DNA from 4 places in the Kitasatospora sp. NPDC057940 genome. Region 2 is predicted to be linked to each of the others. Evidence: riboswitches for the same ligand, from Rfam matches in the RefSeq annotation. Region 2 holds a riboswitch; each other region holds the start of a gene.
The links. Region 2 has a riboswitch for cyclic di-AMP ahead of ACFVTF_RS18500 (hypothetical protein). Riboswitches for the same ligand answer to the same signal wherever they lie in the genome.

Region 1 (7,618 bases), 200 kb from region 2:
CTGGTGCAGCGCCACCTGGTCACCGGTCTGACCGCCGGCGCCTCCAAGTCGTAACGCTCCTCGCTCCTCTAGTCCCCAAGGGATACCGTCCATGACCCAGAACCTGGCCGACACCTCCCGGCCTGCCGCCGACGCCGCCGCCCACGAGGCGGTCACCCCGGCTCCTGCGACTGGCGGCGCGTCCAGAGGCTGGTGGCGGGACGCGGTCATCTACCAGGTGTACCCGCGCAGCTTCGCCGACTCCAACGGCGACGGCATGGGTGACCTGCCCGGCATCCGCAGCCGCCTGCCGTACCTGCGCGACCTCGGCGTGGACGCGGTCTGGCTCTCGCCGTTCTACGCCTCGCCGCAGGCGGACGCGGGCTACGACGTCGCCGACTACCGCGCCGTGGACCCGATGTTCGGCAGCCTGCTGGACGCCGACGCGCTCATCCGGGACGCCCACGAGCTGGGGCTGCGGATCATCGTCGACCTCGTCCCCAACCACTCCTCGGACCAGCACGAGTGGTTCCAGCGCGCCCTGCGCGAGGGCCCCGGGTCCCCGCTGCGCGAGCGGTACCACTTCCGCCCCGGCAAGGGCGAGAACGGCGAACTGCCGCCCAACGACTGGGAGTCCATCTTCGGCGGCCCGGCCTGGACCCGCAGCGAGAACCCGGACGGCACCCCCGGCGACTGGTACCTGCACCTGTTCGCCCCCGAGCAGCCCGACTTCAACTGGGAGAACCGGGCCGTCGCCGACGAGTTCCGCTCGATCCTGCGGTTCTGGCTCGACATGGGTGTCGACGGCTTCCGCATCGACGTCGCCCACGGCCTGGTGAAGGCCCCCGGCCTGCCCGACCTCGGCGGCTCGGACCAGCTCAAGCTGCTCGGCAACGACGTCATGCCGTTCTTCGACCAGGACGGCGTGCACGAGATCTACCGCAGCTGGCGCAAGATCCTCGACGAGTACCCGGGCCAGCGGATCGGCGTCGCCGAGGCCTGGACCCCGACCGTCCAGCGCACCGCCAACTACGTGCGCCCCGACGAGCTGCACCAGGCCTTCAACTTCCAGTACCTGGGCACTGGTTGGGACGCCGCCGCGCTGCGCGAGGTGATCGACGTCTCGCTCGACTCGATGCGCCCGGTCGACGCCCCCACCACCTGGGTGCTGTCCAACCACGACGTCACCCGGCACGCCACCCGCTTCGCCAACCCGCCCGGCCTCGGCACCCAGATCCGCACCCCCGGCGACCGTGAGCTCGGCCTGCGCCGCGCCCGCGCCGCCACCCTGCTGATGCTCGCGCTGCCCGGCTCCGCGTACATCTACCAGGGCGAGGAACTCGGCCTGCCGGACGTCACCGACCTGCCGGACGAGGTCCGCCAGGACCCGTCGTTCTTCCGCAAGGCCGGGCAGGACGGCTACCGCGACGGCTGCCGCGTCCCGATCCCGTGGTCCGGTACCGAGGCCCCGTACGGCTTCGGCCCGGTCGCCGGCGGGCCGTCCTGGCTGCCGCAGCCGGCCGAGTGGGCCGCGCTGAGCGTCGAGGCGCAGACCGGCGACCCGGCGTCCACCCTGGAGCTGTACCGCAGCGCGCTCGCCGTCCGCCGGTCCCAGGACGACCTCGGCGCCGGGACGGCCGTGGAGTGGCTGGAGGGCCCCGAGGGGACCCTGACGTTCCGCCGCGGCTCCTTCGTCTGCACCGTCAACGCCACGGACGAGCCGGTCCGGATAGCGGCGCCCGGAAAGCTGCTGCTCTCCTCGGTGGAGCTGGTGGTCGACGGCGGCGAGACCGTGCTCGCGCCGGACAGCACCGGCTGGTGGGCGGTCTGACGTGGTTGCAATAGGCTCTGGGACCGTGACTACGGCGCGACTCTCAGACATCGCGGCGCAGGCGGGGGTCAGCGAAGCCACCGTCTCCCGCGTACTCAACGGCAAGGCGAACGTCTCCGCCGCCACCCGGCAGACCGTGCTGGCGGCGCTCGACGTGCTCGGCTACGAGCGGCCGACCCGTCTGCGCCAGCGCAGCGCCGGCCTGATCGGGCTGATCACGCCGGAGCTGAGCAACCCGATCTTCCCCGCACTGGCCCAGGTGATCGAGCAGGTGCTCAGCCGGCACGGGTACACCCCGGTGCTGTGCACCCAGACGCCGGGCGGGTCCACCGAGGACGAACTGGTCGAGATGCTGGTCGACCGGGGCGTGGCGGGCATCGTCTTCGTCTCCGGGCTGCACGCCGACTCCACCGCCGACCACGACCGCTACGCCCGGCTGACCGGGCGAGGGGTCCCGTTCGTGCTGATCAACGGCTACAGCGAGCGGATCGACGCGCCGTTCATCTCGCCGGACGACCGGGCCGCGATGTGGATGGCCGTCCAGCACCTGGCCGAACTCGGGCACGAGCGGATCGGGCTGGCGGTCGGACAGCGGCGGTACGTGCCGGTGCTGCGCAAGATCGAGGGCTTCACGGCGGCGATGCGCGAGGTGCTGGGGCGGAGCCAGGAGGAGGCCGAGGAGCTCGTCCACCACACGCTGTTCAGCGTGGAGGGCGGGCACGCGGCGGCCGGCGCGCTGCTGGACAAGGGCTGCACGGCGATCGTCTGCGGCAGCGACATGATGGCGCTCGGGGCGATCCGGGCGGTGCGGCAGCGTGGGCTGTCGGTGCCGCACGACGTCTCGGTGGTCGGCTTCGACGACTCGCCGCTGATCGCCTTCACCGAGCCGCCGTTGACCACGATCCGCCAGCCGGTCGAGGCGATGGCGACCGCGGCGGTGGACGCGCTGCTGGAGGAGGTCGGCGCAAACGCGGCCCAGCGCGGGGAGTTCATGTTCCAGCCGGAGCTGGTCATGCGCGGGTCCACGGGGGCCTGCGCGCGCTGAGGACGGCCAACGGACGGGCCCCGGAGAGCAGTTGCTCTCCGGGGCCCGTTGCGTGCTGTCCGGGTGCCGGGTCAGCCCTCGTGGTCCGGGGGCGGATCCTGTCACCCGCCGGTCGTGCTCAGACCCGGCCGGCGAAGTCCGGCGCCCAGTTGGCGACGGTCTGCAGGCGCACGCCCGAGCTCGGGTTGGCGGCCTCGACGTACTGGCCGCCGCCGATGTAGATCGCGACGTGGTAGACGCCGGAGTTCTGGCCGTTGTTGGACCAGAACAGCAGGTCGCCCGCCTGGAGGCTGTCCAGCGAGACGCGGGTGCTGGCGGCGGCCTGGTCGGCGGCGACGCGCGGGACGGAGACGCCCGCGGCGCGCAGCGCGGCCTGGGTCAGGCCGGAGCAGTCCCAACCGCCGTTGCCGGTGCCGCCGTAGACGTACGCCTGGCCGACCTTCGACTTGGCGAAGGAGACCGCGGCGGCCATGCTGCCGGTGGCGGCCGGGGCCGGCGCCGGGGTCTGGGCCGGGGTCTGGGCCTGGGCGGCCGGCTTGGAAGCCGGCTTGGTGGCCGGGGTCTGAGCCGGGGCCTGGGGCTGGGCGGCCGGCTTGGTGTTCGCGGCGCCGCCGTTGGAGGTCTGGCCGGACTTCTGCGAGCGGTCGAACCAGGTGAAGTCCGAGCCGGACTGCTGGGCCTGGCCGCCGTCCTTGAACGAGAGGCGCTGGCCCGGGTAGATGCTGTCCGGACCCTCGGTCAGGGTGCCGCGGTTGAGCTCGTACAGCCGCTGCCAGCCGCCCTGGAGGTTGTGCTTGTCGGCGATCGAGGACAGCCAGTCGCCGGAGGCGACGGTGTAGTCGTCGGCCTGGGGCTGGGCGCTGTTCTGGGCCTGGTTCTGGCCCTTCTGCGCCGAGGTGCCGTCGGTGGAGTCGGCGGGGGCCTGCGCCTGGTCCTGGGCCGGTGCGGCCGGCTTGGCGGGCTTCGCGGCCGGGGCCTGGGTCTGCGCGGGCTTGGCGGCCGGGGTGGCCGGCTTCGCGGCGGGCTTGGTGGCGGTCGAACCGGCAGCCGAGCCGGTGGTCGAGCCGGCCGAGGTGTCGACGGCGGCCGCGGCGCCGCCCTTGGTCAGGCCGGCCTGGACCGAGCACACCGGCCAGGCGCCGGGGCCCTGCGAGGCGAGGACCTTCTCGGCGACGGCGATCTGCTGGTCCTTGGTGGCCTGGTTGGCCTGGGGGGCGTACGCGGTGCCGCCGAAGGCGGCCCAGGTGCTGGAGGTGAACTGCAGGCCGCCGTAGAAGCCGTTGCCGGTGTTGATGCTCCAGTTGCCGGTGCTCTCGCACTGGGCGACCTTGTCCCAGGTGGCGACGGAGGCGGCGGAGGCGGTGCCGGAGGTGAGGCAGGGGATGGTGAGGCCGACGCCCGCGACGCCGACGGCGGCGATCACGCGTCGGGTACGACTGGACGGACGGGTGCCGTTGGTGGGCAGCATGAAGACGCAGTCCTCTCCCACGCCTGCGAGGTGAGCTGTCGGATTCGGGCTGGAGTTGCCCGGCCGCGCTGTGGGCGCGGCTTCACCCCTAGCCCTGGATCGTTCCGGGGAACGGTCCGGGGCGACTTACCTGTGGGTCCCCCGCTCCTGCCGTGGTGCGTTTTCGCGCTGCCAGGACATCCGACGGCAGGACTCGGCGTCGCGGATGAACTGGGTTCGTGTGGCCACGAACGGGGAGCACGTTAAGCAGACTTAAGTTCAAACTGCAAACACCTGTGACGCGCATCACGGTTTGGCGAGAACGGTCGTTCCCTTCGCTTTTCATGATCGGAAATGATCGATTTCCGGCAACACGGCGAAGGGTGCGCGCAACTGTCTGCGCTTCAGGGAGTGGGTGACGGTGGGTCGGGTCGCCCGGGGGTCCGCCCGTCGGGAAGGTGGCGTGTCCACACTGCGGGCGTCGGGGGGCGTGTCGTGCGATGGCGAACAAATATGGACAGAACGGACATCACGCCTATTCCCCCCTTAACTCCCTTACGGGACAAGCGGGAAGGGCCCGGAACGTAGCCGTTCCGGGCCCTTCCCGCGTGCGGTGACCGCTACTACTGGCCGGCCGACTCCTCGGCGGCGGTGTGAGCGGCGTGAGCGGCGCGACCGCCCCGGCCGGAGTGGTCGGCGTGGGCGCCCTCGGCGGCCTCCGCCGCCTCGGCCTCGGCCTGCGCCAGGGCCTCGGGGGAGGGCGCGGGCAGCGCGGCCAGGTAGGTGGAGGCGATCAGCTGGCCGACCGTCGGGTAGGCGCCCAGCGGCGCCGCGGACGGGCAGCCGGTCTCCTCGGCGGCCGTGGCGAGCAGCTCGGAGTCGGCCTCCGGCCCGATCACCAGCGGGGCCAGCGCCGGGCGCTGGGAGCCGGTCTCCTTGAGGTGGTTGACGGCCGCGGCGACCGAGCCCGGTACGTCGAGCGCGGCGGGCACGACCGGGACGGCCAGCCGGGCCGCCAGCAGGACACCGGTGATGCCGGCCGCGGCAGCGGCCTCCTCGCCGCCGACGGTGGTCAGCACGACGCCGTCCGCGGCGGTCGCGATGGCGAACAGCCGGGCCCGGTCGGCACGCGCCAGGCCGGCCTCGGACAGGCGCACGTGCACGGCCTCGGCGAGCAGCGGGTGCGGGCCGAGCACGTCGGTGACGGGGGCTCCGTACTCGGCGGCGAGGGCGTGGAGTTCGGTCAGGAATCCGTGCGGGCCGGGTACCAGCGGCACCAGGACCGGCGCGGGCAGACCGGCCTCGGCGGCCATGGCCAGCAGTTCGGCGACGGTGCGGTCGTCGCTGTCGGCGCCCTGGGCGGCTTCGCCCGGGAGGTAGCCGACGGCGGTCTGGATGCCGTTCTGCTCGCTGCGGACGATCGACAGCAGCTCCTCGACGACCGAGCGGGACTCGGGCCCGGCGGTCGCGGGCACGGCGAGCACCAGGGCCGGGGATCCGGCCGGGATCTCGGGGCGCTCGGGGCGACGGTGGCGCCCCCGCGCACGGGAGCCTGGAGTGCGGACGGGCAGTGGCGCGCCCGGGATGGCTGCGGTGCTCATGCCGGAGATCGTAGGACATCGGCCCGTCAGGCCTGCATTCGGCTGCCGTTCGGGTTTCACGTGGTCATGGCGGGTGCGCCGCGCTCCCGTCGTGTCCGGCCGGGCGGTTTGCCCGCAATCCGGACATATCTCACCCAGCCCTCGAGCGATCGCCGCTGGTTGCCCTGACGTGTCCGACGGGGCGTCGAGTTGCTTCTGTGGCGCGTGAGATGTCTCACAGCCAGGAGGTCGCCTGACGGAGGGTCACGAAGGCGCGACTCCGGGCGCCTGAAGATCAACATTCAGCGGGGAACCGCTCACGGCCGGTTATCGAGAATCTGACGATTCACTCGGCTATGTCCGTTTACGTACCGTCAGGAGAAGGGACCGTGAAGAGTTCAGAACTGCCGGTGAAAGGCCTCGTGCACCTGCAATGTCCCGTGCTGATGCACGTGCACAGCAGCTATCATCGCGTCAAGTGAGGCGTTGTGCCGGGCCGGTACGGGGCCGGTCCGTTCGTTCGGCGGGTGCCGGGAGCGCCGCGCTGGACGACCACTCCGGAGCTCTTCGGGAGATTTCTATGCACGACTCGCAGGACACGTACGGCTCGTACGACACCTACAACGGGATGGCGGCCGCCGACCTCAAGGGGGTTGTCTGGCAGAAGAGCCTGCACAGCAACTCCCAGGGGAACTGCGTCGAGTTCGCGGCCCTGCCGGGGGGCGATGTGGCGATGCGCAACTCGCGCTTCCCGGAAGGTCCGGCGCTCATCTACACCCGGGCCGAGATCGCCGCCCTGCTGCTGGGGGCCAAGGACGGGGAGTTCGACCACCTGGCGGTCTGACCGGCCGCCGTCCTGCCATCGGGGGGCCGTCGTGGGTGCTGACACCGCGACGGCCTTTGTCTTTTCCGGTGCCGGTCCGGGGCCGCACGACGGGCGCTCTCGCGACGGGCGCTCTCGCGGTCGACCGCGCGCAGGTGCGGCGGGTGGTCCCGCGCACGGCGGGGGGCTCGGACGTGGACGTGCGTCGGGCCGCCGGGGTGTCCGGCCGTCGGTCCGGCCGGCTCGTCCGGGGGGCGGGCCCGGGAATCGTCGTGGGAATCGTCCTGAGGGCTGAGCCGGAGCCCGTGGCACACCTGTGCCAGGCCCGTCGACCCGCCCCGCGGAGCCCGGGGTGCGGTCCTCCCGGGGCCTCCCTCGGCCGGCCGCGCGCCGTCTGGCGCTAGGCCGAGCGCCGGTGCCGTCCACCGAGTTCGGAACCGGTGGCCGGCTCCGCCTCGAACAGGGCCCAGACCACCTTGCCGCTGCCCAGCGGGTGCCAACCCCAGGAGCGGCTGAAGGACTCCACCAGGTGCAGTCCGCGGCCGGACTCGGCGACGAAGTCGGCCTCCCGGGCGACCGGGCCGGTGCAGCTCGGGTCGCTCACCGCGCAGACCACCTGGGGAGAGCGGTGGACCAGGCTTATTCGGATCGGCAGCCGGCCCTCGGGGGTCGGCTGGATGGGAAAGTCGTACTCGCCCTGGACGCCGCCCGCGGGGTCGGGCCGTGCGCCGATCGCATGCCGCAGTGCGTTGGTCACCAGCTCCGAGGCCACCAGCGCGACGTCGTCGAACAGCTCCATCAGGCCCCAGCGCTGAAGAGAGGTTCTGGCGAAGTCGCGCGCGGTTCTGACGGCTTCGAAGCGAGGAGCGAGCGTACAGGTGACCACATGGGGGTCAACCGCCAAAGCCGTACC
Region 2 (7,618 bases):
CGGGACTCTACTCCTCCCCGACAGCGAAGGGAACGCCGGTGGTTTCGACCCCCGACACAGCATCGACGGCCAGCACGGACCGCGCGACCGGCGGCGTGCAGTCCGTCGAGCGCGCCTTCCAACTCCTGGAGGCGCTGGCCGACTCCGGCGGCGTGGCCACCCTCAGCGAGCTCTCCGCCAGCTCCGGCCTGCCGATGCCGACCATCCACCGCCTGGTTCGTACCCTCGTCCAGCAGGGCTATGTACGCCAGGACACGGCGCGTCGCTACACCCTCGGCCCCCGGCTGATCCGCCTCGGCGAGACGTCCAGCCGGCTGCTCGGCAGCTGGGCCCGCCCCTACCTGGCCGAACTCATGGAGGCCACCGGCGAGACCGCCAACCTGGCGGTGCTGGAGGGCGGCGAGGTGGTGTACGTCGGGCAGGTGCAGTCGCGGCGCTCGATGCGGATGTTCACCGAGGTCGGCCGACGAGTGCAGCCGCACTGCACGGGCGTCGGCAAGGCGCTGCTGGCCCAGCTCCCCGAGGACGAGGCGCGCGCCATCCTGGGCCCCAACCCGCTGCCCGCGCACACCGAGTACACCGTCACCGACCCGCAGGAGCTGCTGCACCAGCTCGCCGAGGCGCGCGAGCGCGGCTACGTGGTCGACGACCAGGAGCAGGAGATCGGCGTCCGCTGCATCGCGCTCGCCGTACCGGGCGCGCCGACGCCCACCGCCCTGTCGGTGTCCGGCCCGGAGGCCCGCATCCGGGCCCTGGAGGAGCAGGCCGGCACGTCCTCGCTGGTACCGGTGATGCACCACATCGCGGCTCGGCTGGGGCAGGTCCTCGCCCCCTGACCCGTCGTCACCGCCCGCTTCGCGCACGGGAAGTCGATCCGGTCGACTTCCCGTGCGCGCGCTCCCCCGTTCGAGCGGACACCGAGCGGGTTGCACCTACCCCCGGCGCAGGCTCCGCCACCCTGGTGCGGACGCGGCCCGCAACGGCGCGGGCGGCCGGGGCCCCGGGACAGGGTGGACGACGATGACGTGCAGGCGTTCGACAATGCGGGGCGGGTCCGGGCAGGGCGGGTCCGGGCAGGGCGGGTCCGGGCGCGGCCGGGCCGGGCGCGGCGAGTCCGGGCAGGCCGGCAGGCTCTGCGGATTCCGCGCGGCCTCGCTCGTCGCCGCGATGGCGGCCGGCTGTTCGGTGGCGACGCTGACCGCCGACCCGTCCTGGGCACGCCGGCCCGAGCCCCGGCCGGCGGTGGACACGGCAGCCCCCACGGCGTCCCGCTCCGATCTGGAGGTGGTCCGGCTCGACCCGGACGCCGCCCCGCCCGGCGGCACCACCACCGTCCACGCCTTCATCGCCAACCGCGGCCCGGACACCACCGCGGCACCGTTCACCGTGCTGGTGACGCTGCCGCCCGGGGTCTCCCCGGAGGGCCCGTACTTCCCCGAGGACTGCGAGGTGCGGCTCAACGGCCGCCAGGTGCGCTGTGTCTTCCCGGCCGGACTGCCCCCGCTGCGCAGCGCGACCGCGCTGGTGCCGGTGCGCCTCTCCCCGGACCTGCCGATCGGCAGGCTCACCGGCGGCTCGGTCACGGTGCGCGGCGTGGACGACCCGGACGAGGGGAACAACCGGCAGCCGTTCGACATCACGGTGGTCGAGACGGCTCCCGGCTCCTGACCCGGAAGCCCCGAGGGCCTACCGGTACACGCGGACGTAGTCGGCGGCGAAGGTGATCGGAGCGGTGCCCTGCGGCGCCGGGTGGTACTTCCCCGCGCCGACCGACAGGTTGAGGATCAGGTACGCCGACCAGTTGGCGCCGACGCCCTTGCCGTCCGAGAACACCTTGGCGCCGTTGACGTACCAGTCGACCGAGGTGGCGCCGTAGTAGGTGCCGATGGTCACCCACTGGTCCTTCGCGACGGCGCCGGCGTCGGTGTAGTACTTGGGGTTGCCGGGGTTGACGTGGTTGGTCAGCTCCAGCAGGTTCGGGTTGTCGGGGTGGTACTCGAAGGAGTCGACCTCCCCGTTGCCGTTCTTCCAGGTCCAGAAGGCAGGCCAGGCGCCGGAGCCGGACGGCAGCTTGACCCGGGTCTCGGCGTAGTCGCCGGTCCTGACCTGGAAGCCCTCGCTGGAGCCCTCGGTGGTCAGGAAGCCGGTGTTCCAGGCCTGCTTGCCGTTCTCCAGCGTGGTGGTGCCGGGCGCGGCGGTGAAGGTGGCGACCCCGTTCGCGACGCTGACGTTGTTCTTGTTCAGCAGGTCGAGCTTGTTGTCGTCCGGGTTGTGGTTGCCGTACTTGTAGGCGGTGCTCTTGTCGCCGACCCAGCGCGAGCCCCAGCTGATCGGGCTGTTGAACTCGTCGGACCAGGTCAGCGACTTGCCGGCGACCGGGGAGGCGGGGGTGCCCGCCGACGGGCCGGCGGTGGCGCTCGGGCTGCTCGGGCTCGGGGTGCTCGTCGGGGTCGGCTTCGCGGTGGGGGTCGGGGTCGGGGTCGGGGTCGGGGCGGGAGTCGGCTTCGCGGTGGGCGCCGGGGTCGGAGTCGGAGTCGGCGCCGGGGTCGGAGTCGGAGTCGGCGCCGGGGCGCTGGAGACCACCAGCTGCTGCGAGGCCAGGTTGTGCCAGGCCCCGCCGAGGTCCTGCCAGAAGCCGAACTGGGTGTACGTCCCGGCCGGCAGGGCGCGCGCGCCGCTGGTGAAGGACAGGCCGCTCGGGCAGATCTGCACGTTGGAGGCGTTGCCCGGGAAGTCGAGGTTCGCACCGGCCGCGTTCCGGACGCCCACGCCGACGGTCTTCGCGGTGAAGCAGGCCGAGGAGTGGAGGGTCAGCGAGGCGGTGGCGGCCTGGTTGGCGACCATGGTCGCCGGGGCGAGTCGGTCCTGGGTGACGGTCGGGGTGGTGGCGGCCTGGGCGCCGGAGACGGCCGGCAGGCCGAGCAGTCCGGCGCCGGTGACGGCGAGTGCTCCGGTGACGGCGAGGGCGGCGTTGCGGCCCCGGTGGGAGGGGCGGGCGTGGCGCGGCGCGCGGCGCCGGGCAGGCTGGTGCATGGCGGTGTCCTCTGCGACGCCTGCGAGGTGAGCTGTCGGATTCGGGCTGAGGCAGCCCGGCCGCCGGTGGAAGCGGCTTCACCCCTAGCCACGGCCCGCACGCGGGAGCGTACGGGCCGGGCGCTGACCTTGGTTCCCCCGCTCCCGTCCGCTGTGGTGCTCGGTTGCCGGCCGACGGGTGGACAGGACTCGGCGTCCCGACGGCGGGGGTCCGCGAGGGCGGACGACGGTTGCAGGCTAGGCAGGCCGTGCGTGAACGGACAACCTGCCAGGGCCGGTTGTCGCACAGGTCACAGTGGTGTCGATCAACGACGCTGCGTGGTGGATCAGTTGGGACGGATCAGCGGAGCCGTTGAGCTGCCGAACGACGAATCGGTGAATCGACGGGCCTCGGGTCCACGGGCCCACGGGTCCACCGGTCCACGGGTCCACGGGTCCACGGGTCCACGGGTCCACGGGTCAAGCGAGCCAGTTGTCGACCTGGCTCTCGGCCTCCGGCGCCCAGGCGAGTTCCAGGTGGTTGAGGCCGGTGAGCAGCCGGGTGCCGCCGATCGTCGCGATGCCGGTGGTGTCCAGGGCGCTCGCGGTGAACACGATGCCGTCACTGGGCCCCCGGTTCTCGTTGAGCACGCCCGGGATGTCGGCGGACCCGCCCGCGAGCAGGTAGGTGCGCACCGACGCGGGGACGCCCGCCTGTTGCAGCGGCGCGATCAGCGAACCGGCGTCGATCGCCGCCTGGATGCCCTGGCCCGAGGTGTAGAAGCCCTGGCCGCCGTAGTAGGTGGTCCACCAGTCCTGGGCGGTGCCGTCCACCCCGTACCGGCCGTCCCAGCGGGCGAGCAGCTGGCGCTGGCCCGGGTAGCAGTCGTAGCCGCCGGTGGGCAGCACGCCGAGGCAGGGCTGCGCCGTGTAGGTGCCGTAGCAGGTCATGTAGAGGTGCGGGGACGGCGCGTTGGCGGTGCCGCCGCAGGCCGGCCAGCTCGCGAGGTCGAACGACCAGCCGTGCGCGTACACGTAGTCGAGCCCGCCGTTCGGGCCCCCGAGGGTGATCAGGCGGCGCACGTCGCCCGCGTAGGCCCGCCCCCAGGACGGGCGCACCGAGGACACGTACGCCCGGGCGGCGACCTCGCCCTTGCTCCACGCCACCACGTCCACCTGGGGGACGCCGAGACGGGCCCGGATCAGCGCGACGGCGTCGCCGACGGCCTGCGCCTGGAGCAGGTTGTCGCCCTGCTTGTGGGCGAAGCCGATGGCGAACACCCGGTGGCCGGTGCCGGCGAGGTACTGGGCGAGGCCGGTGGACGGGCAGGCGGAGGCGCCGCAGGTGCCGCTCTCCCCCGGGTTCGCCCAGGCGCGGTCGGCGTTGTCGTTGGCGCCGTGGACCAGCAGCACGGGGGTCGGACGGCTGCCGGTGTCCCAGCCGGTCGCCGAGTACAGCAGGAAGCGGCTGGAGGCGGGCTGGCCGGTGCCGCCGAAGTACGTCCGGCGGGCGCCGTCCTGGTCGCCGCGGCCGTCGGCCGGGTACTGCTCGGTGCGGAAGCCGGGGGTGGTGTCGAGGTAGCGCTCGACCTTGGCCCAGCCGTTGCCGGGAGCGGGGAAGGCGGCTTCGAGGGTGAGCGGGGCGGTGGCCGCCTGGGCGGCGGTGGCCTGGGCCGGAATGGGGGTGCCGAGGAGCAGCGCGGCGAGGGTCAGCAGGAGGGCGGACAACGCGGTGGGGGTGCGTCCGACGGCGGTGGGGGTGTGCCGCATGGGAGTGGGGGTGCGTCTCATGGGGGTGGACGGTAGGACCGGCCGCCGGCGGGCGCCCAGGTGCCCGCCGCACACCCCGCGGGCCTGCGCGGTGGCGGCCGGTGCCGTGGCGCACCGCCCACGGGTGCGCCCACCCGGCTCACCGGGTCGGATAAATTGGAGGTCCGACATCTTCCGCAGTGCACAAGACCGCCGTGCACGGCCCCACAGGAACGAGGTACCGCCCCACCATGACCGCGCCCCTGCCCGCCTTCGCCGGCCGCACCTACCTCTTCCGGGCCGACAACGGCGCGGCCTTCCGCAACACCTACTCGGCCGACGGCCGGCGGCTGCGCTGGGAGGGCCTCGGCGAGTCGGCGGGCCAGTGGGAGGACGTGCGGCTGCACGTCGCCGAGGTGGCGCCGGAGATCTACTTCATCAGCTGGACCGAGGAGAGCGGGATCACCGTCAGCCACGTGATGGACCTCGGCCGGCTGACGGTACGCGCCTTCTGGACGTACGAGGGCGAGGGCGGCCGGGTCGGCGAGCTGCACACCGGGACGCTGGAGCGGGTGGCCTGAGCCTTACCGCTCCCGCGCCCCTCGCTGTCCGCCTGCTTACTCAGGCCGTCTGAGCAGACTGCCTGCTCGGACGGCCTGCCCAGGCGGTTTGCTCAGGCGGTTTGCTCAGGCAGCATGGTTCGGGACCTTGAGGTGCTGGGACAGCCACTCCAGCGAGGACGGCAGCAGCGCGCTCCAGGTCTCGAAGTTGTGGCCGCCGTTCTCCAACATGCTGTAGGAGACCTTCATCGGGGACTGCACGGCGTCGACGAAGGCCTCGGTGTCGCGCCGGTAGTCGCCGTCGCCCTTCTTGGTGCCGGCCAGCAGCACGGACACCCTGGGCTGCGGCAGGTTCTTCAACCGCCACATCAGGTTGGCCTCGTCACGACGCTGCTTGCTGCCGCCGAACAGGTCGCCCGTGGTCGGGTCGTCGGCGGCGTCGTAGTAGGCCGAGAGCGCGACGGCGGTCGGAAAGACGTCCGGGTGGCGCATGGCCAGCTTGAGGGCGCAGTAGCCGCCGGTCGAGTTGCCCATGAAGGCCCAGGCCTGCGGGTCGGAGGAGACCCGGAAGCTCGCCTGGATCGCCGAGGGGACGTCCTTGGTGAAGTACGTGTCGGACTGCGCGCCGCCCGGGATGTCCTCGCACTCGGTGTCCTGCGGCAGGGCCGGCGAGGGACGCATCAGCACCATGACGGTCGGCTGCATCTTGCCGTCCTGGAGCAACTTGAGCGCCGCGCCCGGGTAGTTGAACCGGGTGATCAGGTTCTCGGCGATCCCGGGGAAGCCGGTGCTGACGATCACCGCCGGGAACTGCCGCTGCGCGTACTCCGGTTGGAAGTACTGCGGCGGCAGGAAGACGTACCCCTCGGTGGACAGCCGGCTGGCCGCGCCGTCGATCCGCACCTTGCGGATCTCGCCGGACTGGCTGGGCTCGCGGCCCATCGCGCCGCCGCCCTTGACGGAGGCGTGGCCGATCGTCTCCACGAGCAGCCGGCCGGACGCGTCCGCCTTGTTGTGGATCACCACCGGGCCGGTGTCACCGGTGCCCAGCAGGTCGTCCCAACTGCTGTAGAAGGCGAAGTAGTTGTTCGCCACCAGGCCGAGCGCGGCCAGCACCGCGAGCTGGGTGGCGAGCAGGGCGCCGATCCGGCCGAGCACCGCCTGCCAGCTCTGCTTGGCGAGTCGTGGCCACAGCCAGACCGTGCAGGCCGTCATCACGACGGCGATCAATACGGCCAGCGCCAACACCTTGTGGCTCGTCAGACCCATGTCCTACTTGCTCCCACGCCTCGAACTCCCCGCCCCCTCCGTCCAGGACATCCGAGGTGGTCACCCCGGTTCCCCCACCGGGGCGCGCGATCACCCACCCTAACGGGGCCGGAGAGGAGGAACAGGTGACAGATGACAGCCGACAGATAACAGATAACAGATAACGAAATCTGTCAGCTGTTATCTGTTATCTGCTGTCCGTTCGCGGCCGGACGGGCTCAGCCCTCCCGCCCGTAGAGCCGCAGCCCCGCCGTGAGTTCGCGCATGCAACGCGCACCGAGCTCCTGCGGGGAGCCCGGGCCGGCCGTGGGCGCGTCCGAGGCGGCCCATTCCTCCAGCGCGACCCGGATCGCGGCCGTCGCCGCAGCGGCGGCCAGACGGATCTCCAGCGGGTCGGTGCCGCCCGGGCAGCGCGCCGCGAGGACCGCCCGCAGCCGCTCCTCGGAGTCGGCGTGGACGCGCTGCCACGTGCCGTCGAGGCTCGGGTCGCGCAGCAGGCTTCGTGTCCACTCCATCGCCTCGACCGCCTCGCCGTCGGGCGGGGTCAGCGAGGCGACCGCCGAGCGCTCCAGCGCCTCGCGCAGCGGCAGATCGGCCGGGGCCTCGGCGAGCTGGTCGACCCAGCGGCGCCCGCCGGCCGCCAGCAGCGGCGCGACGGCGTCCTCCTTGACGGAGAAGTACCGATAGAAGGTGCGCAGCGAGATGCCCGCCGCGAGGGCGATCTCCTCGGCGGTGGTCGCCTCGGCCCCGCGCTCGGCGAAGAGCTCGGCGGCGGTGCGGGCGATGTCCAGCCGGGTGGCGTCGCGGCGGCGCTGATTCAGGGTGGGGCGTCCGGTCACAGGGTCAGCGTACGCGGGCCGGTGCCACTGTGGCGCGTTGCGCCGGAGTGACACTTGGAGGACTTATTGGCACGTTATGCCACGAAGGCGTACCGTGCCTCTTGAGGCCGAAAGGCCACGAACGAACGGAGTACCACCATGGAGCGCTTCAGCGGACGGAACGTCCTGATCACCGGCGGCGGCTCTGGC
Region 3 (7,618 bases), on a different contig from region 2:
GCCTGCACGTCCGGCAGGTCCTCCGGGTGGACGATCCGGTCCAGCTCCGGGGCGGAGCCGTCGGCGGTGGCGGGCTGGCCGGTGACCCGGAACGCCGCGGCGTCCCAGTAGCTCTCGCCGGTGACCAGATCGCGCTCGAAGGCGCCGTGCCCGGCCGCCCGGACGGCGAGCGACAGCATCGGGTGGGCCAGCCCGGCGGGGAGGCTCCCGGCCCCGTCCGGCGGCGCCCCGCCCGGATCCTGGGGTATCCGGGCGTCCGCGTGGTCGAGCAGGTGGGACAGCCGGTGGGCGCAGGCCTCGCCGATGGTCTCCAGGACGTCCAGGTCGCGGCGGGGGACGGTGCCCCGGTGGGCCAGCGCGAGGGCGAGGACGCCGACCGGCCGCTCGTCGACGACCATCGGCAGGGCGATCACGGCGACCATGCCGGTGCCCATGCCGGCGTTCTTGTTCGGGTAGTCGACGCTGGTGTGCTCGGGACTGAGCAGGTAGGGGCGGCGTAACCGCAGGGCCATCGCGGCGGGGAGGTCACTGGCCGGATCGACGATGCTGTAGCGCTCGTGGGCCCAGTCCGGCAGCCCGTGCGAGGCGGTCAGCCGGAGCATCCCGGCGGAATCCAGCAGGTAGAGCGCGGAACCCTCGCCGGTGATCCACCCCGGTCCCTCGGCGAGGACGGTGCCGAGCAGTTCGGCGGCGCTGGTGCAGCCGAGCAGCAAGCGCACGCAGCGCATGGGGCTGCGGGCGGTGGGACTGCTGCGCGGCGTCCGGCTCTCGTCCTCGGAGGGGGGAACCCACGGAGAGCTCAGGTCCATCGGATACCCGGCCTTTCCGCTCTCGGGGGGTGGGTGCCCTCTGGGTGCCCGAACGGGCACTTAATTCTTAATACCTTATTTCTCAGGTGGGTGCTGAAGCGGGTGAATGGTGGCCCAGACGGCGTACCAGCACCAGCGTCCGGTCGTCCGCCGCGTCCCGCGCCACCGTCCGGACCAGCCGCTCCGCCGCGCCCCGGGTGAGCTGCTGCTGCGTCCGCCACGGCCGCACCACCGGCTCGGCCGCCGCCAGCAGCCGACCCACCCCCTCGTCCAGGTCCCGACCCGGCACCTCCACCAGGCCGTCGCTGAACAGCAGCAGCGAATCGCCCCGCCGCAGCCGCCCCGACACCGCCGGATACAGCGCGCCCGACACCAGCCCCAGAGCCGGGCCGCCGTGCCCCGACCGCGCCCAGCCGCCGCCGTCCGCCCGGCGGAACTGCGCGGGCGCCGGATGGCCGGCGTTGAACAGCAGGTAGTCGCCCGTCGCCGGGCGCAGCGCGAGGTGCACCGCCGTCGCGAAGTCGTCCTCCCAGCCCATCCGCACCAGGTGGTCGTTGGCCGCCGGCAGGAACGCCTCCGGCGGCACCCGCCCCAGCAGCATCGCGAACGCGCCCGACAGGTGCGTCGAGCGGGCCGCCGCCCGGCTGCCCTTGCCCGACACGTCCACCAGCAGCAGCTCCAGCAGATCCTCCTCGGGGCGGTGCGCGCACAGCAGGAAGTCACCCGAGAACGAGGTGTCGCCGGCCGGCGCCAGCGCACTGTCGAAGTGCCAGTCGAGCAGCCGCTCCGGAAGCCGGGCCAGCGTCCGGGTGTGCTCGGCCAGCTCCAGCAGCATCGAATCGCCCTGGGTCCCGCGCAGACCCAGCCGGTGCCGGAACCGGTTCGCGGCCAGCACCGTCACCGCGGTCGCGGCCAGCACCAGCGTCACCCCGATCCGCACCCCGAGCGGATCCCGCACCACCGCCCCCAGCACCCCGCCGGCCAGCGCCGCGCACACCAGCACCAGCAGCTGACCGCGCCGCAGCAGCAGCCCGCCGACCACCAGCGGCAGCACCAGCGCCGACGGCGGCCAGCTGTACGGCAGCACGATCGGCAGCACGCTCAGCACGGCCGTCACTCCGAGCAGCACCCCCAGCGCGTACCGCGCGGCCCGGGCGTTCCCGTCCAGCAGCCGCAGGTACCACCGCCGCGCCCTCGCTATCGGTGCGGGCACGTGGACCTCCGCCAAGGGGTCGGCGGTCCCCTGTCATGACCACCAGTCAGCCCGGCCACACTAACCCGTCCGCCCCCACCGCCCCCAGGCCCGCTGCCCGCCCGCCGCACGGGAAGTCGGCGGGTCCGACTTCTGGTGCACGCCCCACCCCGTGTGGTGGTGGTTCCGCCGTCGTCGTGGGAGGCCGGGCGGGTTGTGCCACGGCCGGTGTCTCAGAGGGTGGGCCAGGTGCGCAGGCCGGTGGTGAGGAGGGTGATGAGGCGGCTCTGGGTGGTGGCCAGGTCCTCGGCGAGCTGGAAGCCGCCGCCGATGGAGAGGGAAGCGAAGCCGTGGGCGACGGAGCGGACGGTGCGGGCGGCGTGGATCGCCTCCGCGCCGTCGAGGCCGTACTCCCGCAGGACGGCGATGATCACCCCGACGAGCCGCCCGGCCGCGCGGGTGAGGTCGTCGTCCGGCTGCGGGGCCTGGGGGAGCGCGTTGTAGCGGTGCGGGTACTCGGTGGCGTACGCGTGGTAGGCGCGCAGGACGGTGTCGACGGCGTCGTCCCCGCTGCGGCCGACGGCGGCCTCGGCGAGCCGGTCGGCGAGTTCCTCGGTGACCCGGACGGCGATGAGCCGCCGCAGTTCGGCGAGGCCGCCGCTGACGTGCTTGTACAGCGACGGGGTGGCGACCCCGGCCCGGGCGGCGACGGCGGCCAGGGTGAGGGCCTCGGTGCCCTGCTCGTCGATGAGGGCGAGGGCGTGGTCGACGACCTGCTCGGGGGTGAGTCCTACTCGGGGCATGGCGCGGGCTCTCCGTCGGTGGAAGGGGGCTGATGTGGCGGGGCGGGGCTGACGTGGGCGGGCGGGGCTCAGACGAGTTCGGCGAGGAAGGGCAGCAGGGCGTCGGCGGTGGCCTGCGGGTTGTCGGCCATCGGGTAGTGCCCGGATCCGTCGATCATGACCTTCCGTGCGTCGAGCGCGGCGGCCTGCCGGTCGGCGACGGCTTCCGGCTTCGGGAAGTCGGGGTCCTTGCTGCCCATGATGACGAGCGAGGGGCAGCGCACGGCCGCGGTCCAGCCGACGGGCGCGGAGTCCCCGCTGACGTATCCGCGGGTGGCGGTCTTGCGGCCGGGGGTGCGCATGGCGGCGACGAGTCCGGCCACGTACGTGTCGAAGTCGGCGGGCTTGGCGCCCGGGTAGGCCAGCTTGCGGTGGTAGAGGCCCCAGAAGGCGGGGGAGTGGACGGTCAGGAAGCCCATGGCGCGGAGGGCACCGCGCAGGAGCGCGCCGGGCGGGGGGTTCTCGACGAAGGCGTCGACCAGGGCGATGCCGGCGACCCGCTCGGGGGCGTCGCCGGCGGCTTTGACGACCGTCGCGCCGGTGTAGGAGTTGCCGACCAGGACGGCGCGGTCGATGCCGAGGTGGTCGAGCAGGGCGAGGACGTCGGTGGCGATGGCGGCGGGGGAGTAGTCGTCCCAGACGATCGAGGATTCGCCGAAGCCGCGCAGGTCCATGGTGATGACCCGGCGGCCGGCGGCGGCCAGCAGCGGGCGGAGGTGCCGGTAGGCGGCGCGGGTGTCGAGCATTCCGGGGAGCAGCACGACGGGAGCGCCGTCGCCCTGTCGGGTGTCGTCGTAGGCGAGGCGGCCGCCGGTGACGTCGAGGTACTGGGTGGTGGGGGCGCTGGTGGCGTTCATGGCAGGTCTCCGGAGGGTTGCCGGTGCGGGCTTCGGCGCTGCCGCCGATAGCCATAAAGCTAAGGCTAATAGCCTTAGCCGTCAAGCCTTCGCGCCCTACGGAGCGGGGGAGGCCGGCGAAAGGTTTGCAGGTGAAGGGTCGTTCGTTGACGTCCGATCACGTGAGGTGGCGTCAATGGTGTTCAAAGGGGTCCAGGGGTGCCCAAGGGGAACAAAACGCCCGTCATGCCCCAGAATGCCCCGCCCGTCTCAGGTCGTCCCGGGCGAACGGCTTGGAATCAGGGCCTCCTAGGATTAACGTTTGATAACGCAGCGCGGTCGTCAACGCCGTACCCAGACGGCACCGTGCGCCGTCGCCTAATCCCGCCGACCGGCCTCCGGGCAGGTCAGGGAGCCGGGGAACCACGTTCCTTGGGGTGAATCGGCGGGGCTCCGGCCCGGCCGTAGGAGACCTTCCTGCTCCGAACCCGTCAGCTAACCCGGTAGGCGCGAAGGAAGGAAAGGAGCGCGCCTCCGTGGCGTCGACGCACACTCCGGCACACCCGGCCGGCCTCGCAGCAGGTACCCGGCTCCTCGACCACCCCGGCCCGGACGGCCCCGAGTACGCGGGCCCGGAGGTCGAGACCAACCGGCACCGGATGCCGCGTCAGGTCCGCGGGACCTCCCCGCTGCTCGGCGTCACCGCCGTCGCCGCCACCCTGGGCGCCACCGGCTTCGCCTCCGCCACCCCGGCCGCCGCCCCCGCCATCGAGACCCCGGACGAGACCCCGGTCGCCCTCTCCGCCGACCCCGGCCTCGCGCTCGCCGCCCGCATCCAGCTGCAGGCCGACAGCCAGCGCACCGCCGCCGAGGAGGACGCCCGCGTCCAGGCCGCGAAGGAGGCGGAGGCCAAGGCCGCCGCCAAGGAGGCCGAGGCCAAGCGGGCCGCCGAGGAGGCCGAGCGGGCCAAGGCCGCCGCCCTCACCCTGCCGGTGCGCGACTACCACCTCACCGCCCACTACGGCCAGAGCGCCCGTTACTGGGCCCACCTGCACACCGGCCTGGACTTCGCCGCGGACACCGGCACCCCCGTCTACGCCGTCGGCCAGGGCACCATCACCTCGGCCGGCTGGTCCGGCTCGTACGGCTACCGGATCGTCGAGACCCTGCCCGACGGCACCGAGATCTGGTACTGCCACCTCTCCTCGATCATCAAGGGCTCCGGCAAGGTCGCCTCCGGCCAGCAGATCGGCAAGGTCGGCGCCACCGGCAACGTCACCGGCGCGCACCTGCACGTGGAGGTCCGCCCCGGTGGCGGCGCCCCCGTCGACCCGGAGACCTGGTTCCAGCAGCGCGGCCTCAACCCCTGACGCACCCGCGAAGCCCCGGCCGCCGGAACCAGAAGGCACCGCGGCCGGGGCTTCGCCGCGTCACTCCTGCGCCGGGTCCGCCGGGTCCGCCGACTCCGAGGGGTGCGCGTCGAACTCCTCCTGCGCCGGCCCCGCCAGCCCCTCCATGCGGGCGTCGAACTCCTCCTGCGCGAGCCCGGCCAGGTACGCGTCGATCTCCTCCTGCCCCGGCTCCGGCGCGAGGTCCGGGAACTCCTCCACCAGCATTCGCGGCAGCCCGGGCACCGTCCACTCCCCGTACAGGTCGAGCGCGGCCTCCACCGCCGCCTCCTCGAACGCCCCGAAGTCCCCGGCCAGCTCGTCCGGCATCGGCCGGCCCAGCGCCGTCAGCTCGGCCAGGTTGCGGTAGCTGCGCCGCATCAGGCCCTGCTCCAGCAGCCGGCGCGCGCCGTCGGTGGCCATGCCGACCGAGATCACCCGGGTCGGGCTCCAGCCCTGCTCGTCCACCTCGTCCAGCCAGCCGGTCTGCGCCAGTGCGGCGAACCTGGCCAGCCGCTCCTCCTGCGCCAGCTCCCGGAAGCCGGTCAGCCACTCCCGCACCGCCTCCGGATCCGCGACGTCCGCCCCGTACGCGTGCAGCAGCAGCGCGTACAGCCGGGGCCAGGTCACCAGGTCGGCGCGGCGCAGCAGCCCGGCCGCGACCTCGCCCTGCCACTCGGCCTCGGCGTGCAGCCGCTCCTGGCGCTTGGCGTTGAGCCGCTTGGCGGCCCGCTGGTGGTCGGTCAGCAGCCGGACGGCGGCGCCGTACGCCAGCGGGTCCGCCTCCGGTTCGGGTTGGACGTACAGGTAGAGCCGCTCGTACAGCAGGTGCTCCACCGCGTTCGAGGTCAGTTCGGGCCAGCCGTCGTGCATCCTGCCCTCGCCCAGCTCCAGCAGGGCCAGCACCGCGCGCAGCGGCGCTTCGGCCACCGGGGTGCGGTCCTCCTCCGCCGCCCAGGCGAGCAGGTCGGAGGCCCTGGTGCGCGGGGCGAGCCGCAGGTCTTCGTCGTTCATAGCTCGAACGGTAACCGCTGGCCGGGAGTAGGGTCGGCTGCCATGGTCCCCGTACGACTCACCGGCCCCCGGCTGGCCATCCGCGAGTATCACCACACCGCAGGTGACGTGGACGCGCTGTACGGGCTGTTCGGCGACCCGGAGGTCACCCGCTACCTCCCCTTCGAGCCGCGCGACCGCGAAACCTGCGCCGACCAGATCGAGCTCTACCTGGAGGAGGCGATGGCGCCGGAGCGGGACACCTACCGGCTGGCCGTCACCCGGCGCGAGGACGCCGAGGACCCGGCGGACGCCACGCCGATCGCCCACGCCTCCCTCACCCTCGGCAACCACCGCTCCGCCCACCTCGGCTACGTGCTGGGCCGCGACGTCTGGGGCCGCGGCTACGCGGGCGAGATCGCCGGCCTGCTCTGCGAGCTCTCCTTCGAGGCCCTCGGCGTGCACCGGCTGGCGGCCCGGGTCGACGTGGACAACGCCGCCTCCGCCAAGGTGCTCCTCCGGCTCGGGTTCCAGTTGGAGGGGCGGGTCCGGCACGACCTCTGCAAGGGCGGCGTCTGGTCCGACTCGTACCTGTACTCGCTGCTCGCCGACGAGTGGACCGGCGCGACCGGCTGACGGCCCGGCGCGGACGTCCGGCGTGGACCCGACGCGGACCCGGGGCAGGCCCGGGGGCAGGCCTGCCGGGTCAGGCCCGGGGGGTTAACCCCACCCCCGATCCGCCAGGCCTCCGGATCCTCCCCGGCCCGCCGTTCGACCAGACTGATGCCATCAGCAGTCGAGAACGAGGGACCGGGGCCGGGACATGAGCATCAGCCGAAGCACGCAGGACCGTGAGTGGGACGTCCTCGGTGGTTACGGCGACGACCCGCGTCCCGCTCGGGCCCACCGGACCGAGGAGCCGCCGGCCGTCTGGCGGGCGCCGTTCTCCAAGCACTACTACCGCGAGATCGGCTACACGCTCACCGGCCTGCCGCTGTCGGTCATCGGCTTCTCCGTCTCGATCGTGCTGTTCTGCATGGGGATCGGCACCTTCGTCACCGTCCTCGGCCTGCCCGTGCTCGCCCTCCTGACCACCGTCGCCCGCGGCATGGGCCGGATGGAGCGGGCCCGGGTGCGCGGCATGCTGGCCCTGGACGTGCCCGCCCCGGAGCCGGTGCGCCAGACCCGCCCGGGCACCTGGGGGGCGATCACCGCGCGGCTGGCGGACTCGGCCGGGTGGAAGGCCGCGTTCTACCAGGTGGTGATGTTCCCGTGGGCGGTCCTCAGCTTCGCCCTGTCGCTGGTGTTCCTGCTGCTCGGCTGGGCGATGGCGCTGTACCCGCTCTACCAGTGGATCTTCCCGGCCTTCACCTCCTGGCGCGGGTACCGGATCTTCGACTTCTACGACAGCGACAACGTCCAGCACGTCTACTACATCGAGGGGGCCTGGCAGATCGCCGGCTTCTCGCTGGTCGGGGTGCTGCTCATCATCCTCACCGCGCAGCTGGTCCGCGGCCTGACCAACGTGAACCGGGCCGCCGCCCAGGGCCTGCTCGGC
Region 4 (7,618 bases), on a different contig from region 2:
CGGCGTCGCCGCCGTCTGCCTGACCGTGCGCGGCAGCAGCCAGCGGCCGGTGGCCCTGCTGATCCTGCTCGCCTGCCCGCTGACGCTGGCCGAGTTCCCGCTGATGTTCAGCCGGATCCTCGCCAGCGAGCCCTGGGGCGTCACCGTGCTCAGCCTGCGCAACCTGCTGCTGCTGGCCGCCACCGTGCTCTCCTGCGTCCGGCTCTGGCGCGCCACCCGCGGCCCGGCACAGCTCCCGGCGACGGTGGTGCTGGCCAAGCCCGAGCCGGTGCCCGCCGGCGCCTACCCGGTGCGCCCCGGCATCGCCTACGAGCAGGACCTGCTGGACGGCATCGACCGGCCCGGCACCCCGGCCGGACAGCGGCCCGGCACCCCGGCCAGGCAACGGCGCTGAACGACGCGCGCCTTCAACCGCGCAGCGCGGCCACCTCGTCCAGCCAGAGCCGGGTGAACTCGGCCAGGCCCACGCCCGGTCCGGCCCGGAGCAGCCGGTCCAGCCGGCGGTCCCGGTCCTCCCCCTGCCCGTCGGCCCCGCCGACCGCCCGGTAGAACGCGACGAGCCGCTCGGGCCCGTAGCGCCGGGCGATCAGCTCGCAGGCGAGCCAGGCCTGCTCGTACGCCTGGGCGATGCCGTCGGCCCCCGCGGTGAAGTCCCGGTCGGCGGGCAGCGCGGTGGGCAGCCGGCCGGCGGCGACGTCCCTGGCCAGCTCGGGGGCGATCTGCTGCGGGCGCCGGCCGGAGCCCCGGTAGGCGGTCCAGTCGGCGACGCCCTCGGAGAGCCAGAGCGGTGTCCAGGCCCGGGTGTCGGCCCTGGTCGCGACGTGGGTGGCCTCGTGGGTGACGACCACCTGCCGGCCGAAGTCGCTGAGCCGCCCGAACGTGTCGGGGTTGACCAGCACCCGGTCGGCGGGGGTGTGCCAGGGCGCGCCGGGGGCGGCCGAGGTGACCGCCGCCATGCCCGCCCAGCCCGCCGGGTCGACCTCCAGCAGCCGGGCGAACTGCTCGGCGGTGGCGGGCACTTCGAGCAGCAGACGGCCCGGCCAGCCGGTGCCCCAGACCTCGCTCACGGCGGGTGCGGCCCGGTCGGCCACCGCGACCAGGGGTGCCGGGTCGGGCCCGTCGGCCAGGCCGAGCACCAGGCAGTGCGCGCCCGCCGCGGACCGGACGGAGCCGAGGTCCCAGAGCGCCGGGGGCCCGCTCGCACTCTCCTCCCGGTCGACCCGCCAGCCGCCACCGGACCGGACCAGATCGATCCGGCGCGGGTACACCACCGGGTAGTCGTCGTAGCCGATGATCCGGACCGCCAGGTCGGCGGCGGCCGTGAGGCGCTCCGGCCCGGCGTCCGCGCCGAGCACCAGGTTGCGGTAGCCGGCCTCGATCGCCGCCGGTCCGGACCAGGAGGGCAGCGCCCGGGCCCGCGCGTCCAGCAGCGCGGCCACCTCGGCCCGCCGGTCCGACGCCAGCCGGTCCGACGCCCGCCCGGCCGCGGAGGGGGCCGCCGGGGCGGCCGGCGGCAGCGACAGCTGGGCCAGCCCGCCGGCCGCGAGCAGCAGCGCACCGCGCCGGGACAGCGTCCGGCGGGCGCCGTCTGTCGGGTGGGGGGCGTCGGGGTCGGACGGTGCCGGGCTCAGAGCCGGACCACCCCCGTGACCGGCATCGCGTTGACGCTCTCGTAGCGGACCCTGGCGCCCGGGTAGGGGGCGTGCACGATCACCCCGCCGCCGGCGTACATCCCGACGTGGTGCATGTCCCGGTAGAAGATCACCAGGTCTCCCGGCCGCGCTTCGGAGAGGCTGACCCGCTGCCCGGCGTACGCCTGGGCCTGCGAGGTGCGCGGCAGGGTCACTCCGGCCTGCCGCCAGCTGTAGTACATCAGACCGGAGCAGTCGAAGGCGCGGGGCCCGGTGGATCCGTAGAGGTAGGGCGAGCCGATCATCCCCACCGCGGCGGCCAGCGCGGCCGCCCCGCGCTCGGAGGCGGGCGGGGCCGTGCCGAGGTCCAGCCGGTCGGTGCCCCGGGTGGCGCGCTGCTCGGCCTCCCGGGCGTCCTGGGCGGCCATCCGGGCCCGCTCGGCGACGCCCAGGCTGTTGAGCAGCCGCTGGGCCTTGGTGAGCCGCTGCTGGATCTGCTGCTTGCTGTCGGCGAGCGAGCGGCGGGCCTGGTCGAGTTCGGCGAGCTTGCCGGCGGTCTCGGTGCGGCGCTGGTCGAGCCGGCGCTGGCGGGTGGCCAGTTCGTGCAGGGTCTCCTGCTGCCGCTCGGCGGCCTGGTCGAGGGTGCGGGCCCGGGACAGGTAGCCCTCCGGGTCGGTGGAGAGCATCAGCTGGACGGTCTGGGCCATGCCGCCGCCGCGGTACTCGGCGCCGGCCACGGTGGCGAGGTCGCCGCGCAACTGGTTGAGCTGGTCCTGGGCGACGGCGATCTCGCCCTGGAGGACGGTCGTCTCGCCCTGGAGCCGCTGCTGCGCCTCCTGGGCGGCGTTGTACTTCTCGGACGCCTGCTCGGCCTCGCCGTAGAGCTGCTCCACCTGCGCCTTGACGTCCTTGCGGGTGGGCGCGTCCGGCGCGGCGGGGGCGGCCTGGGCGCTGCCGCCCGTCGTCACGCCCAGGGCGGTGGTGGCGGCCGCGGTCAGCACCAGCGCACGGGCGAACAGTTGGGAACGACGGTGCACGGGCATGGCGGCAACGGCTCCGATCCGGCGGTGGGGCCCCGCCGCCGCACCAACGCGGGCGGCCCTGGAAGCGGAGTCCGGTGGCAGACGTTAGCGAGTCCGGGCAACCGAGTCCAAACCCCCGCCAACCCGAATATTTGACCCTTAATCGGACACCGGTCCGAGTCGCCGGAAAAGCCGCAGGCCCGGCCTTCCGTGGTGGAAGGCCGGGCCTGGGAGGACCTGCGCTGGGATCAGACCCGCACGATGGAGGTCAGCGGCATGTTGCTGACGGCCTCGTAGCGGACCGACGCGCCCGGCTTCGGCGCGTGCAGCACCTGGCCGTTGCCCGCGTAGATGCCGACGTGGTGGGCGTCCCCGTAGAAGATCAGGAGGTCGCCGGGCTGGGCCTGGGAGAGGTCGCTCCCGATCCGGGTACCGGCGTGGGCCTGCTCCTGCGAGGTGCGCGGCAGCGAGACGTCGACCTGGTTGAACGCCCAGACCATCAGGCCCGAGCAGTCGAAGGAGCCGGGGCCGGAGGCGCCGTAGACGTACGGGCTGCCGATCTTGGAGGCGGCGATGGACAGCGCCGCGGCGCCGCGCGAGCTGCCGGCGCTCGGCTTGCTGACCGGCGCGGCGGGGGCCTGCGACGCGCTCAGGTCGTTGCGGTTGTTGTCCCGGGAGGAGCGGTCGGCGGCCTGCTGGGCCGCCTGCTGCTGCTGGGCGGCCTTGGCGGCGGCGTCGGCCTTCGCCTTGGCGTCGGCGGCGGCCTTCTCCTCGGCCGCGCGGATCGCCTGGCGCTCCTGCTCGGACAGGGTGTTGAAGAGGTCCTGCGCGGCCTTGAGCTTGCCCTGGACCTCGTCCTTGGCGCTCTTCAGCTGCTGGGTGGTGGTCTCCATCTCGGCGAGCTTGCCCTGGGCCTCGGAGCGCACCTGGTCGAGCTTGCGCTGCTCGTCCTGGAGCTGCTTGAGCTGGCCCTTCTGGGTGCCGCCGGCCTGGTTCAGCGTGTCGGCCTGGCTCAGGAAGGTGTCCGGGCTGGCGGAGAACATCAGCTGGACGGTCTGGGATATGCCGCCGTTGCGGTACTGCTCGCCGGCGATCTCGGCCAGGCCGCCCTGCAGGTCGGTCACCTGCCCCTGCTGCCGCGCCACCTGGTCCTGCAGGTCGGTGACCTGCTTCTGCAGCTGCTGCTGCTTCTCCTGGGCGGCGTTGAGCTTCTCGGTCGCGACCTCGGCCTGGTCGTTGAGCTGGTCGACCTGCTCCTTGACCTGGTCCTTGGTCGGCTGCGGGTCGGCGTGGGCGCCGGACTGCGCGGACAGCGCGACGGCCGCCGCGGCGAAGCCGGTCAGGATCGAGACCCGGGTGCGACTTGCGGGCTTGGGACGACGATGGGACGCCACGAAGGCGGACTCCTTCTTCCTACGCCGTCTACCGGGTGAGCTGACGGGTTCGGGCCGGAAGCGTGCCCTACGACGCCTCACGGCCGTTCCACCGGCCGACCTGGCGCCGATTCACCCCGGAGGAACGTGGTTCCCCGGCTCCGTTCGACAGCGCCCCCGACTGCTGGGCTCCCCGTCGGGCAGGCACTGGGCCCGCCCCGCTGCGTCACGAACTCGACGGAAACCACCGCCGCCACCCTGGCTGGGCGATCGGGAGTGCGGTGGTTCGGGGCACGACCCTAGTAACTGAACCGTGATCCGTTCAAATCCTTGTCAGAAAAAAGACGGAAGAAGACCAAAGTTCTTTTGTGAATATGACACATAGTGATCACCGCCGTACGTAAAGCTGATCACTCTTCATCGGGGAGTCATGCTGCGGACAAAACCCGAACGCCACCCCCGGTCCGAGGGTGGCGTGGATCACAGGCCCGGACGGGCCCTTCGGGCGTGTCGGGACGTCAGACCCGGCGGATCGTGTTGATCTGCATCGCGTCGACCTTCATCACCTTCACCACGTCACCGGTGTGCGGCGCGTGGACCACCATGCCGTTGCCGATGTACATCCCGACGTGGTGCCGGTCGGGGCCGTAGATGACCAGGTCGCCCGGCTGGGCCTGGTCCAGCGAGACCCTGGTGCCGACGTTGCCCTGCTCCTGCGAGGTGCGCGGCAGCGAGACGCCGGCCTGGCCGTACGCCCAGACCATCAGGCCCGAGCAGTCGAAGGTGGTCGAGCCGGTGGCGCCCCACACGTACGGCGAGCCCTGCTTGCTCATCGCCTTGGCGACGGCCACGCCCGCGTAGCCGCCGGCCTGCGGGAGGCTGCCGAGGTCGGCACGGTCGCTGCCGCGCGAGGCGCGGTCGTCCTGCTGCTGCTGGGCCCGCAGCGCGGCGCGGTCGGAGGCGCTGAGCGAGTTCAGCAGGTCCTGCGCGGCCTTCAGCTTCTGGTTGACGTCCGTCTTGGCCTGGTTCAGGTCCTTGGTGGTGGAGTCGAGCGAGGCCAGGACGGCGGCGGCCTCGGACTTCTCCTGGTCCAGCCGGCGCTGCTGGTCCAGCAGGCCCTTGAGCGCCTCGGACTCGCTGGCGCTGGCCTGCTGGGCGCTGGACGCCTTCTCCAGGTAGCCGGACGGGTCCGAGGAGAGCATCAGCTGGACGGACGGGTCGATGCCGCCGGTGCGGTACTGCTCGCCCGCCACGCCGGCCAGGCCGGTCTGCAGCTGGGTCATCTCGTCCTGGCTGCGGGCCACCTTGTCCTGCAGCTGGTCGGACTGCTTGCGGAGCTGGTCGGCCCGCTCCTTGGCGCCGTTGTACTTCTCCGCCGCCTGCTCCTGGTCCTGCTGGAGCTGGTCGATCTGCGCCTTGACGTCGCTCTTGCTCGGCTGGGGCGCGGCGTGCGCGGCGACCTGCGCGGAGAGGGCGACCGCGGTCGCCGCGGCAGCGGTGAGCACGGAGACCCGGGCGCGGCTCGGCTGCTTGGGACGGCGGTGCGAGGCCAAGGGAATTGCTCCTTCTTCCATCGGCCTCACCCAATCAGGTGAGAATCCGGAAAATAGGTTTGACGCCACACCCTAGGGAAGATCCACGGGTTTTGCCACTCCCCCGAAGGCGTGAACTCCACTTCCCCCGCGGGCTTCACCGGATGTGCACACCACCGCAAACCGGGCGCTGACCAGGCGTCATCCCGTCGCGGAAGCCGTCAGGGCCGCGCCAGCCGGTTCAGCAGCAGAACGGAAGCCACGGGGCGCGCGCCGGCCTTCCGCACGCCCTCCGCGACCTCCCGGTCGGTGGACACCACCACCACCGGACGGCCCTGCGGTTCGGCCCGCACCAGACGGCGGATCAGCTCGTCCGCGGTCTCGCCGGTCCGGCTGAACCGCACCCGCACCCCGCGCGGTGGCGCCATGATCACCGGAACGTCCAGGTCCTGCCCGTCGAACACGCAGGTGACCTCCGCCTGCGTGCGCTGGGCCAGCATCGCCAGCCCGCCCAGCAGCCGGATCCGCTGCTGCTCCAGCGGCAGCGTCGGATAGCCCGTCTTGGTCACGTTGTAGCCGTCCACCACCAGGTGCACCTGCGGGATCGCCAGCAGCTGGTCCAGCAGCGCCGGATCGTCGTCGGCCAGACCGCGCCGGGCCACGTCGTGCGGCGAGGCCGCACCCGGCACCACCGCCTCCACCAGGTCCCCCGGCCGGATCTGGGAGACCGGCAGCGCCAGCTCCCGCTGGAGCCCCTGAGCCGACTGCAGCACCGTGTCCAGCAGCAGCCGCAGCCGCATGTCCTCGACGCTGCGGCCCTCGCGGGCCGACCGGCGGCCCTGCTCGGCCGCCGTCTCCAGCTCGCCGACCCGGTGCCGCAGCCGCCGCGCCTCGGACTCCGCGGCGCCGCGCTCGGTGGCCGCCTGCGCCCTCGCGGCCTCCAGCTCGGCGGTCAGCCGCCTGGTCTCGGCCTGCGCCCGGCGGGTGTCGCTCTCCAGCGAGCGCACCTTCTTCCGCAGCGACTCGGCCTCCCGGCGGACGTCCTCGGACTCCGCGCGCTGCCGATCCAGGTCCGCCCGGGCGGCGGACCGCAGCTCGGCGAGCTCCGCCTGCAACTTCTCCACCAACCGGGTGGCCTCGGCGGCCGCGCCCTCGGCGCCGGCCCGCTCGGCCTCCTCCCCGGCCTCGGCCACCAGCCGGCTCCAGCCGGCCGACCGCACCAGGTAGGCAGCGGCCGCGACGTCCATCGGATCGGCGGCGCCCGGGACGCTGCCCGACTCCAACGCCTTCACCAGATCCGGCTGGCCCAGCCTCAGCCGCTCCGCTATCCGCACCCGGAACGCCGGCTCCGACTCCAGCGCCGCGGCCAGCGCCGTGGCCGCGTACTTGGCCCGTCGGGCCGGGGTGAACTTGACGTACTGGCGCAGGCTCTGCGGCAGCTCGCCGGGCGGCAGCCCGCCGAGCGCGTCCGAGGCCAGGCCGACCACGCGCCGGCGCACGCCCTCGGGCAGCGGCCGGTCCAGCTTCTCGGCAGCACGCTCCGGCGCCACCTCGCCGGTACCCGCCGCCCCGCCGGAGCCCACCGATTCACCGGGCCCCGCCGACTCACCGGAACCTGCCGCCCCGCCGACGGCCGCGGGCTCGGACGGGGCCGGATCGGCGGCCTGCGCCTGCACGGCCGCAGCGGGCTGAAGCCCCTGCGCTTCGGCGGGCTCCCTCGCTGCGTCCACCACGTCCTCGGCTCCGATCCTGGTCCTACGGGGTCACGGCCCGCGGCCGCCGCCCTGTCGTCACGCTCCGTGCGTCCTGTCTGTATTGTCCCAGCGCGGCGGGCAGGCGCGCCGCGCACCCGCCCCCCGCGCCGTCGGGCGTCAGCCCTGCTCGGCGGAGGCCTCCGCGCCCTCGGCGCCCGGACGGGCCACCAGCTCGACCTGGTCCACGGCGTTGCACCAGCGGCAGCGCACCGACTCGATCGTCTCGCTCAGCACCTCGGTCTCCTCGACCTTGGAGTCGCCGGCCAGGTCGAAGTGCAGGAACTCGGTGACCCGCGCGGTGCGGGT

Region 1: another riboswitch for cyclic di-AMP. It lies ahead of ACFVTF_RS17685 (transglycosylase family protein); the one in region 2 lies ahead of ACFVTF_RS18500 (hypothetical protein).
Region 3: another riboswitch for cyclic di-AMP. It lies ahead of ACFVTF_RS00095 (M23 family metallopeptidase); the one in region 2 lies ahead of ACFVTF_RS18500 (hypothetical protein).
Region 4: another riboswitch for cyclic di-AMP. It lies ahead of ACFVTF_RS10270 (NlpC/P60 family protein); the one in region 2 lies ahead of ACFVTF_RS18500 (hypothetical protein).

The regions. Positions count from the first base shown of each region.
Region 1 is NZ_JBHVPH010000010.1:12,901-20,518, reverse strand. It holds gene ACFVTF_RS17700 (sugar ABC transporter permease) at 1-54, shown strand, start outside; gene ACFVTF_RS17695 (glycoside hydrolase family 13 protein) at 92-1,810, shown strand; gene ACFVTF_RS17690 (LacI family DNA-binding transcriptional regulator) at 1,836-2,855, shown strand; gene ACFVTF_RS17685 (transglycosylase family protein) at 2,974-4,344, opposite strand; cyclic di-AMP (ydaO/yuaA leader) riboswitch at 4,331-4,491, opposite strand; gene ACFVTF_RS17680 (hypothetical protein) at 4,926-5,903, opposite strand; gene ACFVTF_RS17675 (DUF397 domain-containing protein) at 6,463-6,726, shown strand; gene ACFVTF_RS17670 (ATP-binding protein) at 7,106-7,618, opposite strand, start outside.
Region 2 is NZ_JBHVPH010000010.1:210,946-218,563, forward strand. It holds gene ACFVTF_RS18490 (IclR family transcriptional regulator) at 39-836, shown strand; gene ACFVTF_RS18495 (hypothetical protein) at 1,042-1,668, shown strand; gene ACFVTF_RS18500 (hypothetical protein) at 1,687-3,033, opposite strand; cyclic di-AMP (ydaO/yuaA leader) riboswitch at 3,036-3,202, opposite strand; gene ACFVTF_RS18505 (esterase/lipase family protein) at 3,493-4,803, opposite strand; gene ACFVTF_RS18510 (MoaF N-terminal domain-containing protein) at 5,013-5,342, shown strand; gene ACFVTF_RS18515 (alpha/beta hydrolase) at 5,448-6,590, opposite strand; gene ACFVTF_RS18520 (TetR family transcriptional regulator) at 6,809-7,429, opposite strand; gene ACFVTF_RS18525 (SDR family NAD(P)-dependent oxidoreductase) at 7,568-7,618, shown strand, end outside.
Region 3 is NZ_JBHVPH010000001.1:20,220-27,837, reverse strand. It holds gene ACFVTF_RS00115 (SpoIIE family protein phosphatase) at 1-719, opposite strand, end outside; gene ACFVTF_RS00110 (PP2C family protein-serine/threonine phosphatase) at 892-2,022, opposite strand; gene ACFVTF_RS00105 (TetR/AcrR family transcriptional regulator) at 2,235-2,804, opposite strand; gene ACFVTF_RS00100 (alpha/beta fold hydrolase) at 2,873-3,700, opposite strand; cyclic di-AMP (ydaO/yuaA leader) riboswitch at 4,045-4,203, shown strand; gene ACFVTF_RS00095 (M23 family metallopeptidase) at 4,216-5,049, shown strand; gene ACFVTF_RS00090 (hypothetical protein) at 5,110-6,081, opposite strand; gene ACFVTF_RS00085 (GNAT family N-acetyltransferase) at 6,124-6,696, shown strand; gene ACFVTF_RS00080 (sensor domain-containing protein) at 6,884-7,618, shown strand, end outside.
Region 4 is NZ_JBHVPH010000004.1:423,575-431,192, forward strand. It holds gene ACFVTF_RS10255 (glycosyltransferase 87 family protein) at 1-394, shown strand, start outside; gene ACFVTF_RS10260 (hypothetical protein) at 408-1,439, opposite strand; gene ACFVTF_RS10265 (NlpC/P60 family protein) at 1,628-2,674, opposite strand; gene ACFVTF_RS10270 (NlpC/P60 family protein) at 2,902-4,047, opposite strand; cyclic di-AMP (ydaO/yuaA leader) riboswitch at 4,058-4,207, opposite strand; gene ACFVTF_RS10275 (NlpC/P60 family protein) at 4,545-5,579, opposite strand; gene ACFVTF_RS10280 (NYN domain-containing protein) at 5,780-7,141, opposite strand; gene ACFVTF_RS10285 (hypothetical protein) at 7,430-7,618, opposite strand, start outside.